Regions from separate parts of the Microbacterium sp. NPDC055312 genome, predicted to be linked through region 2. Evidence: riboswitches for the same ligand, from Rfam matches in the RefSeq annotation. Region 2 holds a riboswitch; the other holds the start of a gene.
What was found. A riboswitch is a leader RNA that binds a small molecule or an ion and turns the genes downstream of it on or off. The one in region 2 is predicted to bind thiamine pyrophosphate.
Positions count from the first base shown of each region.

Region 1: linked by a shared signal. The riboswitch ahead of ACWIDW_RS06290 (ECF transporter S component) and the one ahead of thiM (hydroxyethylthiazole kinase) in region 2 are both predicted to bind thiamine pyrophosphate.

Region 1 covers NZ_JBSHMU010000002.1:394,134-399,003, reverse strand. Annotated here, with positions in the region: gene ACWIDW_RS06295 (ABC transporter ATP-binding protein) at 1-630, opposite strand, end outside; gene ACWIDW_RS06290 (ECF transporter S component) at 549-1,193, opposite strand; TPP riboswitch at 1,186-1,295, opposite strand; gene ACWIDW_RS06285 (D-alanyl-D-alanine carboxypeptidase family protein) at 1,370-2,944, shown strand; gene ACWIDW_RS06280 (ABC transporter ATP-binding protein) at 3,123-4,870, opposite strand, start outside.
Region 2 covers NZ_JBSHMU010000004.1:166,633-171,502, reverse strand. Annotated here, with positions in the region: gene ACWIDW_RS12020 (bifunctional hydroxymethylpyrimidine kinase/phosphomethylpyrimidine kinase) at 1-1,717, opposite strand, end outside; gene thiM (hydroxyethylthiazole kinase) at 1,714-2,577, opposite strand; TPP riboswitch at 2,569-2,662, opposite strand; gene ACWIDW_RS12010 (NAD-dependent epimerase/dehydratase family protein) at 2,710-3,681, opposite strand; gene pheT (phenylalanine--tRNA ligase subunit beta) at 3,811-4,870, opposite strand, start outside.

The sequences.
Region 1 (4,870 bases), on a different contig from region 2:
GTCGCGCACCTCGCGAACCCCGACCGGGTCGAGATTCGCGGTCGGCTCGTCGAGCAGCAGCAGACCGGGTCGCATGGCGAGCACGCCGGCGAGAGCGAGTCGCTGCTTCTGCCCGCCCGAGAGGGCCTTCGTGGGCCGGTCGAGCGGCACGTCCAGGCCGACCGCGTCGAGCGCCGACACAACCCGGTTCGGGATCTCGTCGGCCGGCACGCCGAGGTTCTCGCAGCCGAAGGCCACGTCATCGCCGACCTTCGACAGCACGACACCGGCATCCGGATCCTGCAGCACCAGGCCGATCCGGCCACGCTGCGCCTCCGGGGCGGCACCGTCGACGAGCAGAGCCCCACTGCGCACGCCCTCGTCGGCATCGCCGAGCACGCCGGCGAGGCCGGCGAGCAGTGTCGACTTGCCCGCGCCCGAGGCGCCCAGCAGCAGCACCCGCTCACCGGGCTCGATCGTGAACGTGACGTCGCTGACGGCGGGCAGCCGCCGGCCGGCGTAGCGCCAGCCCCACCCGTTCGCGGTGACGCGAGCCGGAGAAGACACGCTCAGACCTCCTGGCGCACTTCCCGGCCGGCCGCGAAGCGGCTCAGCGCACCGGTCGATGCCAGGGCGCGCACGAGCACCCATCCCACCACGCCGGCGAGGACGGCACCCGAGATGACGAGCGCGCCGAGGTAGATGGCGTTGAACTCGATGCTCTTCAAGAAGTTCGGCGACGAGCCGTAGAACATCTCGAAGATCCACGCGGCGACGGCGGCGCCCACGCCCGAGAGCGCGGCGACGACGATGCCGAAACGACGGTAGAGGAATAGCGCGAAGATCAGCTCGGCGCCGAGGCCCTGCACCAGCCCGGAGAGCACGGTCGAGACGCCCCACACGTTGCCGATGAGCATCGAGATGATCGCGGCGATCAGCTCGACGACGAGAGCGGCGCCGGGCTTGCGGATGACCAGGCCGCCGATGACGCCGCCGATCAGCCAGATGCCGACGGCGATGCCACCGAACCCGGGGGTCAGAGCGTCGGCGGCTCCGAACCAGGCGCCGCCGATGATGTTCCAGCCCCAGAACAGCAGGCCGATCGCGACGCCGAGCACGGCGGCGACGACGATGTCGACGACGCGCCAGCGCAGATTGCGCGAGGCGGGTGCGAGGGTGGTCTGCGCGGTGGACGCGGACGTGGACGTGCTCATTTGAACTCCTCCCTGCGCCGGCATGATCCGGATCAGGTTCGACGGTCGAAGCGCGGTTCGCTTCCTCTCAGCCCGGCTGTCCGGACTCCCGTGGTGATGCCTCGATCATACCGCCGGCGGCGCCTGCCACGGGTCGGCGTTTCGCCCCGTGAAACACCGGCCTGTACCGTGGTCGGGTGACCCACTCCCCCGAGTCGACGCGACCGGTGACGCGTCGCGCGATCCGCGAGCGCACGAGGGCGCGTGCCGAGCGCTCGTCCCGCGGCACATCCGTGCTGCCGGCGTTCGGTGACAGCCTGGGGCCGGAACTGGCCGCGACCAGGGATACTGACGCTGTGGATCGCATCGACCCCGCCGTCGCTCCGGCGCTCTCTCCTGCTGAGCCCTCGGCGTCCGAAGCCGCCGTCGAGGAGGCGCCGACGGAGTGGGCTGACGACGCACGCCCGCCGACCGCTCTGACGTGGCTCGAGCCATCCACCCTGCTCGACGAGCACATCACCACCACTCAGCCGCGCGAGCTGTTCGCCGGCGCCCGGCTCACCCCGGAATGGCGACGCCCCCGCGTGCTCCTGCCGCTCGGCTTCGTCGCGGCACTGTGCGGCGCCTACGTCTCGACCACGCTGCTGTGGCCGTTGCACGAGGTCGCCCCGACCGTGCAGGCCACGACCGTCGAGATCGCTCCCGCTCCGCCGGCGTCCGTGACGTGGCCCACGACGGGAAGCGCGGCCGTGGGCATCCAGGGCATGGAGCCGGTGGCATCCACCACCTCGGTCGATGAGATCGCGAGCATCTCGAAGGTCGTCACCGTGATGATGGTGCTCGACGAGATGCCGCTGAAGGTCGGCGAGCAGGGGCCGGGCTTCGCATTCACCGCAGCGGACTCACGCGACTACTGGAGCTATCGCCGCACGGATCAGTCGTCGCTGGATGTGCCGGTCGGGGGCAGCCTGACCGAATACCAGATGCTGCAGGGCATCCTGCTCGGGTCGGCGAACAACTACACCGACCGACTCGCGAACGAGATCTGGGGATCGCAGCGCGCGTTCGCCGAGGCGTCGGCGAGGTGGCTCAGCGACCGAGGCATCGAGGGCGTCACCCTGGCGTCTCCGTCGGGGTTCAGCGAGGCGAACGTGGCTCCCCCGGCGGCGCTGATCCAGATCGCCGAGCTCGCGATGGCGAACCCGGTCTTCGCCGAGATCGTCGCCACCCGCTCGGCCGACATCCCCGGCGCAGGCGTGGTCACGAACACCAACAAGATGCTCGACGACCCCGGCGTGGTCGGGGTGAAGACCGGAACCCTGAACCACTGGAATCTGCTCACCGCGAAGGATGTCGCCTTCGGCGACACCACGGTGCGGCTGTACACCGCGGTTCTCGGGCAGGCCGACAACGCCGAGCGGCTGGCCGTGACCCGTCAGCTTCTCGCCGAGATGGAGACGACGCTCGCCGAGCAGCCGACGTCGGTTCCCTCGCGAACCGTCGTCGGCCACGTCAGCACCGAGTGGGGCGATCACGTCGAGGTCGTGACGGACGCCGACGCGCGGGTGCTGCTGTGGAACGGTTCGCAGGCGGCGGCGACCACCTCGTTCTCCCTCGGCGACAAGGTCGAGGCCGGCGCCGAGGTCGGCACCATGACCGTCGAGGGCCCGCTCGGCAGCGCGACCGCGTCGGTCTCGCTCGCCGACGACATCAGCCAGCCGAGCGCCTGGTGGCGTCTGACCCACCCGCTCGCGCTCTTCGGCCTCGACTGAGCATCCCGCTTCTCCCGCGCCGCGAGACTTCTGTTCCAGCACGAGACGGCACTCACCGGCGTACGTCTCGTGCTGGAAGACAAGTCTCGCGGGCTCGGCGCGGGCGGATGCTCGGGCGCGGCCGGCACAAGCAGAACGCCCGCCCCGTGATCGGGGCGGGCGTTCTGCTCGCGCGGGATCAGTCGCGCTGCGGGTCGGATGCCGTGGACTCGGCCTCTCGCACTGCCTCGCCCAGCTGGTGGGTGTCGGCCGCGGCGACGACCCTCTGCTCGGCGATCGCCTCGTGCTCGTCTTCGGCGTCTCCGGTGACGATCACCGGCACCGATCCGGTGAGGGCCTCTTCGGCGTCGAGGTCGGTCGCGGCCTGCTCGAACTGCGACTGGTACAGCCGCCAGTACGCGCCCTGCCGAGCGATCAGTTCGTCATGATCGCCCTGCTCGACGATGTCGCCGTGCTCCATCACGAGGATGAGGTCCGCGTCGCGGATCGTGGACAGACGGTGGGCGATCACGAACGAGGTGCGCCCCTCGCGGAGGGCTGCCATCGCCTGCTGCAGCAGCAGCTCGGTGCGGGTGTCGACGGCGCTCGTCGCCTCATCGAGGATGAGGATCGACGGTCGCGATACGAACGCGCGGGCGATCGTGATCAGCTGGCGCTCTCCGGCCGAGACGTTCGAGGCGTCTTCGTCGAGCACGGTCTCGTAGCCCTCGGGCAGGGAGTGCACGAACCGGTCGACGTAGGTCGCCTCGGCCGCCGCGATGATCTGCTCGTCTGTGGCCTCGTCGTTGCCGTAGCGGATGTTCTCGCGGATGCTGCCGGCGAACAGCCACGGGTCCTGCAGCACCATGCCGGTGCGCGCACGCAGGTCGTCGCGGCGCATCTCGGAGATGTCCTGCCCGTCGAGCAGGATGCGACCCGAGTCGAGCTCGTAGAACCGCATGATGAGGTTCACGAGCGTCGTCTTGCCGGCACCGGTCGGACCGACGATCGCCACGGTCTGCCCCGGCTCCACCCGGAACGACAGGTCGCGGATCAGCGGGCGGTCGGCGCTGTACGAGAAGGCGACGTGCTCGAACTCGATGACGCCTTTGCCCTCCGGCGCGGACGGTGCGTCTTCGGCATCCGGGTCCTGCTCTTCGGCGTCGAGCAGGTCGAAGACCCGCTCGGCCGAGGCGGTGCCCGACTGCACGACGGCGGCCATGCCGCCCAGCTCGCTGAGCGGCTGGCTGAACTGCTGGGAGTACTGGATGAACGCCTGCACGTCGCCGAGTCGCAGGTTGCCGCCGGCGACGAGCAGACCGCCGAGCACCGCGATGCCGACGTACTGCAGGTTTCCGACGAACATCATCGCGGGCATGATGATGCCCGAGAGGAACTGCGCCTTGAACGCCGCCTGGAACAGTTCTTCGTTCTCGACCTGGAAGCTCTCGAGAGCGTCCTTCTCGCGGCCGAACACCTTCACCAGCGCGTGACCGGAGAAGGCCTCCTCGACGCGGGCGTTCAGACGGCCCACCTTGCGCCACTGCGTGCCGAAGGCCTTCTGCGAGCGCGGGCCGATGATGCCGAAGATCACGCCCATGAGGGGCAGCGAGATGAGCGCGACCAGCGCGAGCTGCCACGAGATCGAGAACATCATGACCAGCACGCCGACCACCGTGAGCACGCTGGTCAGCGCACCCGAGAGCGACTGCTGCATGGTCTGGGTGATGTTGTCGATGTCGTTCGTGACACGTGAGATCAGCTCACCGCGCTGCACCTTGTCGAAGTACGACAGCGGCAGACGGTTGATCTTGGCCTCGACGTCTTCACGCAGGCGCCACATGGTGCGCACCATGATCACGTTGATCACGTACCCCTGCAGCCAGCTCAGGATCGCAGAGACGACGTAGATCGCCAGCACCGCGACGATGATCCAGCGCAGACGCT
Region 2 (4,870 bases):
GCTCGCCGACGATGCACTCTTGCGCCGAGGCGGCCCAGAACGCCTGCTCGGCCGGGGTGGGCGCCAGACGTGCAGCCTCCGCGAGCACGCGGGAGTACTCCCGCAGGTACAGGGCGTCCTGCGCGAGGTAGACGACGAACCGCTCGCGATCGAGCGAGCCGTCGGCGAGCGCGCGGATGAACGGCAGCGAGTCGATGTCTCGTCGGACCGCGGCGACGCTGCTCCACCAGTCGTCGCGGATCTCCTCGGCTGTCGGGCGGGTGTCCAGACCGCCGCGCTGCCACAGTCCGGCGAAGTGATTCACGGGTCCGTGTCCGCGCCCCACAGCCAGGGTGTCGGCCGCGCGCAGCGATTCCCGCAGCCAGGCGCGAGCCTCGCGCAGGGCATCCGGCCAATCCCGCCCTGTCGCGTGCAGAGCGGCGAGCGCCGACGAGAGCGAGCATCCGGTGCCGTGCGTGCTGGTCGTGTCGATGCGGGGGCCGTCGAACGCGGCGATGACCCCCTCCGGCCCGACGAGGGCGTCCGGCGCCGTCGGGCCGCCGAGGTGACCGCCCTTAGCGAGCACGAGTGCTCCCGTTTCGGTCGACAACTGCTGCGCGGCGACCAGCGCGTCGTCCCAGCCGCGGATACCCCGCCCGGCCAGCACGGCGAGCTCGTCGAGATTCGGCGTGATCACGTCTGCCAGGGCGGCGAGTCCGCGCAGCGCGGTCTCGGCCCGCGTGTCGAGCAGACGGTCGCCGCTGGTGGCGACCATCACCGGGTCGAGCACGACCGTCGCGGGGCGGTGCGCCCGCAGCCAGTCGGCGACGGTGTCGATGATCTCGGCGTCCGCCAGCATCCCGATCTTCACCGCGTCGATCGCGATGTCGTCCGAGAGAGCGTTCAGCTGCGCACGCAGGAACGCGGCCGGCGGCACGTGCACATCGTGCACGCCGCGAGTATTCTGCACGGTCAGGGCGGTCACCGCGGCCATCCCGTATCCGCCGTGCGCGGCGATCGACTTGAGATCGGCCTGGATCCCCGCGCCGCCGGACGGATCGCTGCCCGCGATGCTGAGCACACGCGGGGCGGTGCGCGCCGCCCAGCGCCGCCGGAAGTCCCGCGCTGCCCGGCGGGCGTCGGGTGCGGCGCAGATGGCGGAGACGACCGCGATCCCCGCAGCCCCCGCCTCGCGCAGCGCCGCGGCGTCGTCGATCCGGATGCCGCCGATCGCCACGACCGGCACCGGGCTCTCGGCGGCGAGCGCGCGCAGTCCGTCGATGCCGAGAGCGGGCGGGTGGTTCGCCTTGGTGCTGGTAGGCCGGATCACTCCGATGCCGACGTAGTCGACGGTGCCGTTCGGCAGGGCGCGCACGGCGTCGAGGTGGGCGGGTGTGTTCGCGGTGAGGCCGATCAGTGCATCCGGCCCGAGCAGGCGCCGTGCCTCGGCGACCGGCATGTCCGACTGCCCGACGTGCACTCCGTCGACTCGCGCTCCGCGCCGTCGAGCCTCGAGGGCGGCCTCGACCCTATCGTCGACGACGAGCAGCGCCCGCCCGGCGAGCACGTCGCTGAGAACGACGAGCTGCTCGACGACCGACTCGTCCGACGCGCTCTTGTCGCGCAGCTGGACGACGCTCACCCCGCCCGCGACGGCCTCGCGGACGGTGTCGACGACGCCACGGTCACCGCACAGCTCCGGATCGGTGACCAGATGGATCGACAGATCGCGGGTCATCTCGAGGCCTCTTCGACAGGCGCGCCCTGCTCGTCGACACGTGCCTCGGCGGTGATGTCGGTCGGGTCGATCCCGGCGAGGGCGTCGAGCAGGCCCACCGCGAAGCTTCCGGGGCCGTCGGCGACGCGGGCGGCGTGCTCGGCCGCCAGCGTGTACACGAGGGTCGCCGCGGCCACCGCGTCCAGCGCATCCGCGTCGGTGTGGCGGGCGGCACCGAGGAAGGCGGCCATGAGCGCGCCGAGCGCGCAGCCGCCGCCGGTAACACGGGTGAGGAGGGCGTCGCCGTTCGCGATGCGGATCACGCGTGCGCCGTCGGTGAGCAGATCCACCGGTCCGGAGACGGCGACCACCGCACCGGATCGCGCGGCCAGGGCATGAGCCGCGTCGAGCGCGGCATCCGGAGCATCCACGGCATCCACCCCTCGCCCGCCCGCACCGGCGCCGGCCAGCGCGAGGATCTCGCTGGCGTTGCCGCGCACCGCCGTCGGGCGCATGCCCACCAGCTCGGCCGCGAGTGCGGTGCGCACCGGGAGCGCGCCGACGGCGACCGGGTCGAGGACCCACGGCGTGCCTGCGTCGGTCGCACCGGCGACGGCTTCGAGGCTCGCCGCGCGCTGCTCGGGCGACGGCGTGCCGAGATTGATCAGCAGCCCCGAGGCGATTCGGGCGAACATCCCCGCCTCTCCGACGATGTCGACCATCGCCGGCGACGCGCCGGTGGCGAGGAGGACATTCGCCGTGAAGCCGGTGACGACCGCATTCGTGATGCAGTGCGTGAGCGGCGGAGCCTGCCGCACGCGGGCGAGCAGCTCGGCGGCGACCGCCGGGATACGGGTGGATGGGCAGAAGCGATCGCTCATGGGCGACATCCCTTCGCTAGTACGAACTAGATCAGGTTCGACGGGTGTGTTCTCAGCCGCGGATGCGGCACCCCGTGTCACTGCCGGAGAGTCTAGCGAGGCGGTCGGCCGGCACCGCTCATCCCGCCCGTGTCAGGACGACGTCAGCCGGTCGATGAGCGCGAGTTCGTCGTCGCGACCGAGCCCCGCGCGCCGCTCGCGCTCGAGTCCGCGGGCGCGCTCATCATCGAGCACGGCCCGGATCGTCTGCCCCAGCGGGCGGAACGAGCCGCCTGCCGCGCGGTACGCGGTGTTGTCGCGGCGCATGAACCCGGGAATGTCGGCGGGCAGCCAGAGCGGCAGCGACCGCTCCCCCGTCCAGTACTGCACGCCGTGCGCCTCGAGCCACTCGTCGCTCGCCTCGAGCATCTCCCCGGTGTGGCCGGCGGCGGCGCGGATGCCGCCGAGCAGCTCGACGAGGGGATGCACGTCTCCGATCGCGTTGACGATGCCGTGGCGCAGCCCGGCGGTGAGGAAGGCGGCCAGGTCGTCGACGTCGATCACCTGAGCGGAGCGTCCGGCAAGCTCCGGCACGAGCACGGGTTCGATGCCCGCTCGCGCGAACGCGGCCGCCCAGTACCCGAAGCGGTCACTGGGGTCGCCCGCGCCGACGATGAGTCCGGGGCGCACGATGAACGCGCGCTCGGCGAGCGTGATCACCGCGTCTTCCGCCGCGACCTTCTGGGCCGCGTAGTCGTACTCGTCACCGGGCTGGGCGGGCGCGTGCCTGGCGCCCGACTCGTCGAGCCCGTCCGTCACGTCATCGGAGTACACCGACATCGACGACACGTACGTCCAGTGCGCGGCGCTGTCGCCGAGCGCGTCGACGGCCATGGCTGTGTGGTCGGCGCGGGAGGAGATGTCGACGACCTCGTCCCACTTCCGGTCGCGCAGCTCGTCGAACACGTGCGGGTCGTCGCGATCGCCGGGGAGCAGGGTCGTGCCCTCGGGTGCCGGTCGCGCGCCGCGTGCCAGACAGGTCACCTCGGCGCCGGCATCCCGCCACCGCCGCGCGATCCGCCCAGAGAGCCACCCTGTTCCACCGAGCACGAGAACCTGAGTCATTCGGCCATGACAGCACCGTCGCCCGATGAGGGGAAGCGATTCCGCTCAGAGCAGACGACCGGCGACGCGCAGACGAGAACGCCGCAGCCCTCCTGAGCCGATCGGCTCAGGAGGGCTGCGGCAGGGAGATCAGTCGCGGATGCTCGCGCCGAACCGCTCGGCGGCGACGGCGACACCGGCGAGCTTCGCCTCGGTCGCCTCAGCCGCGGTGAGGGTGCGGTCGGATGCCCGGAACCGCAGCGCGAAGCTGAGGCTCTTCCGCCCCTCGGCCAGCCCGTCACCGCGGTAGTCGTCGACGAGACGTGCGGACTCGAGCAGATCGCCGGCGCCCTCGACGAGCGCGGCGCGGACCTCGGATGCCGGAACCTCGACGCCGACCACGAGAGAGACGTCCTGCGTCGCGGCGGGGAACGTCGACAGCGACTCGGCCACGACGCGGTGACCGGCGAGAGTCAGCACGCGGTCGAGATCGAGCTCGAGCACGTACGCGCGCCCGGGCAGATCAGCGTCGGCCGACACCTGCGGATGCAGCTCGCCGACGTAACCGACCTGCTCGCCGCCCACGTTCAGCGCGCCGGCGCGGCCGGGGTGCAGTGCTGCACGCCGGGTTTGGGCGACCTCGATCTCGACGCCCGCGGCGACTGCGATCACGCGAACCGCGTCGAGCGCATCGGACAGATCGACGTGCTCGGCGGCGCGACCCGGCTGCCGCGAGGTGATGTTGCCCGTCAGCACCGCCGAGACGAGGCGCGGCTGCGGCGGGATCGACGCGTTGAGCTCGGCGAGCGTCTCGTCGGACGGGCGCTGTCCCAGCGGCGGGATGACCTCGGTGCCGTACGTGACGCCCTCCTCGGGCGCGAACACCGAGCCGACCTCGAACAGCGCCAGGTCGACGAGTCCGCGCGAGATGTTGCGATGCGCGGTCTGCAGCAGACCGGGCACCAGCGAGCGGCGCAGGAACCCCGCCTGCCCGTCGAGCGGGTTGGCGAGGCGGATGCTGGGAAGGTGGGCTCCGGAGGCCGAGCCGTGCAGGTCGTTGTTCTCCTCGGACGTGAACGGGAACGAGGGGGTCTCGACGAAACCTGCCGCGGCGAGAGCGTCCGCCACGCGCTTGCGGCCCTGCTGCAGCGCCGTGTAGCCGCGGCCGGACGGCGGGGTCGGCAGGATCGACGGGATGCGGTCGAGCCCG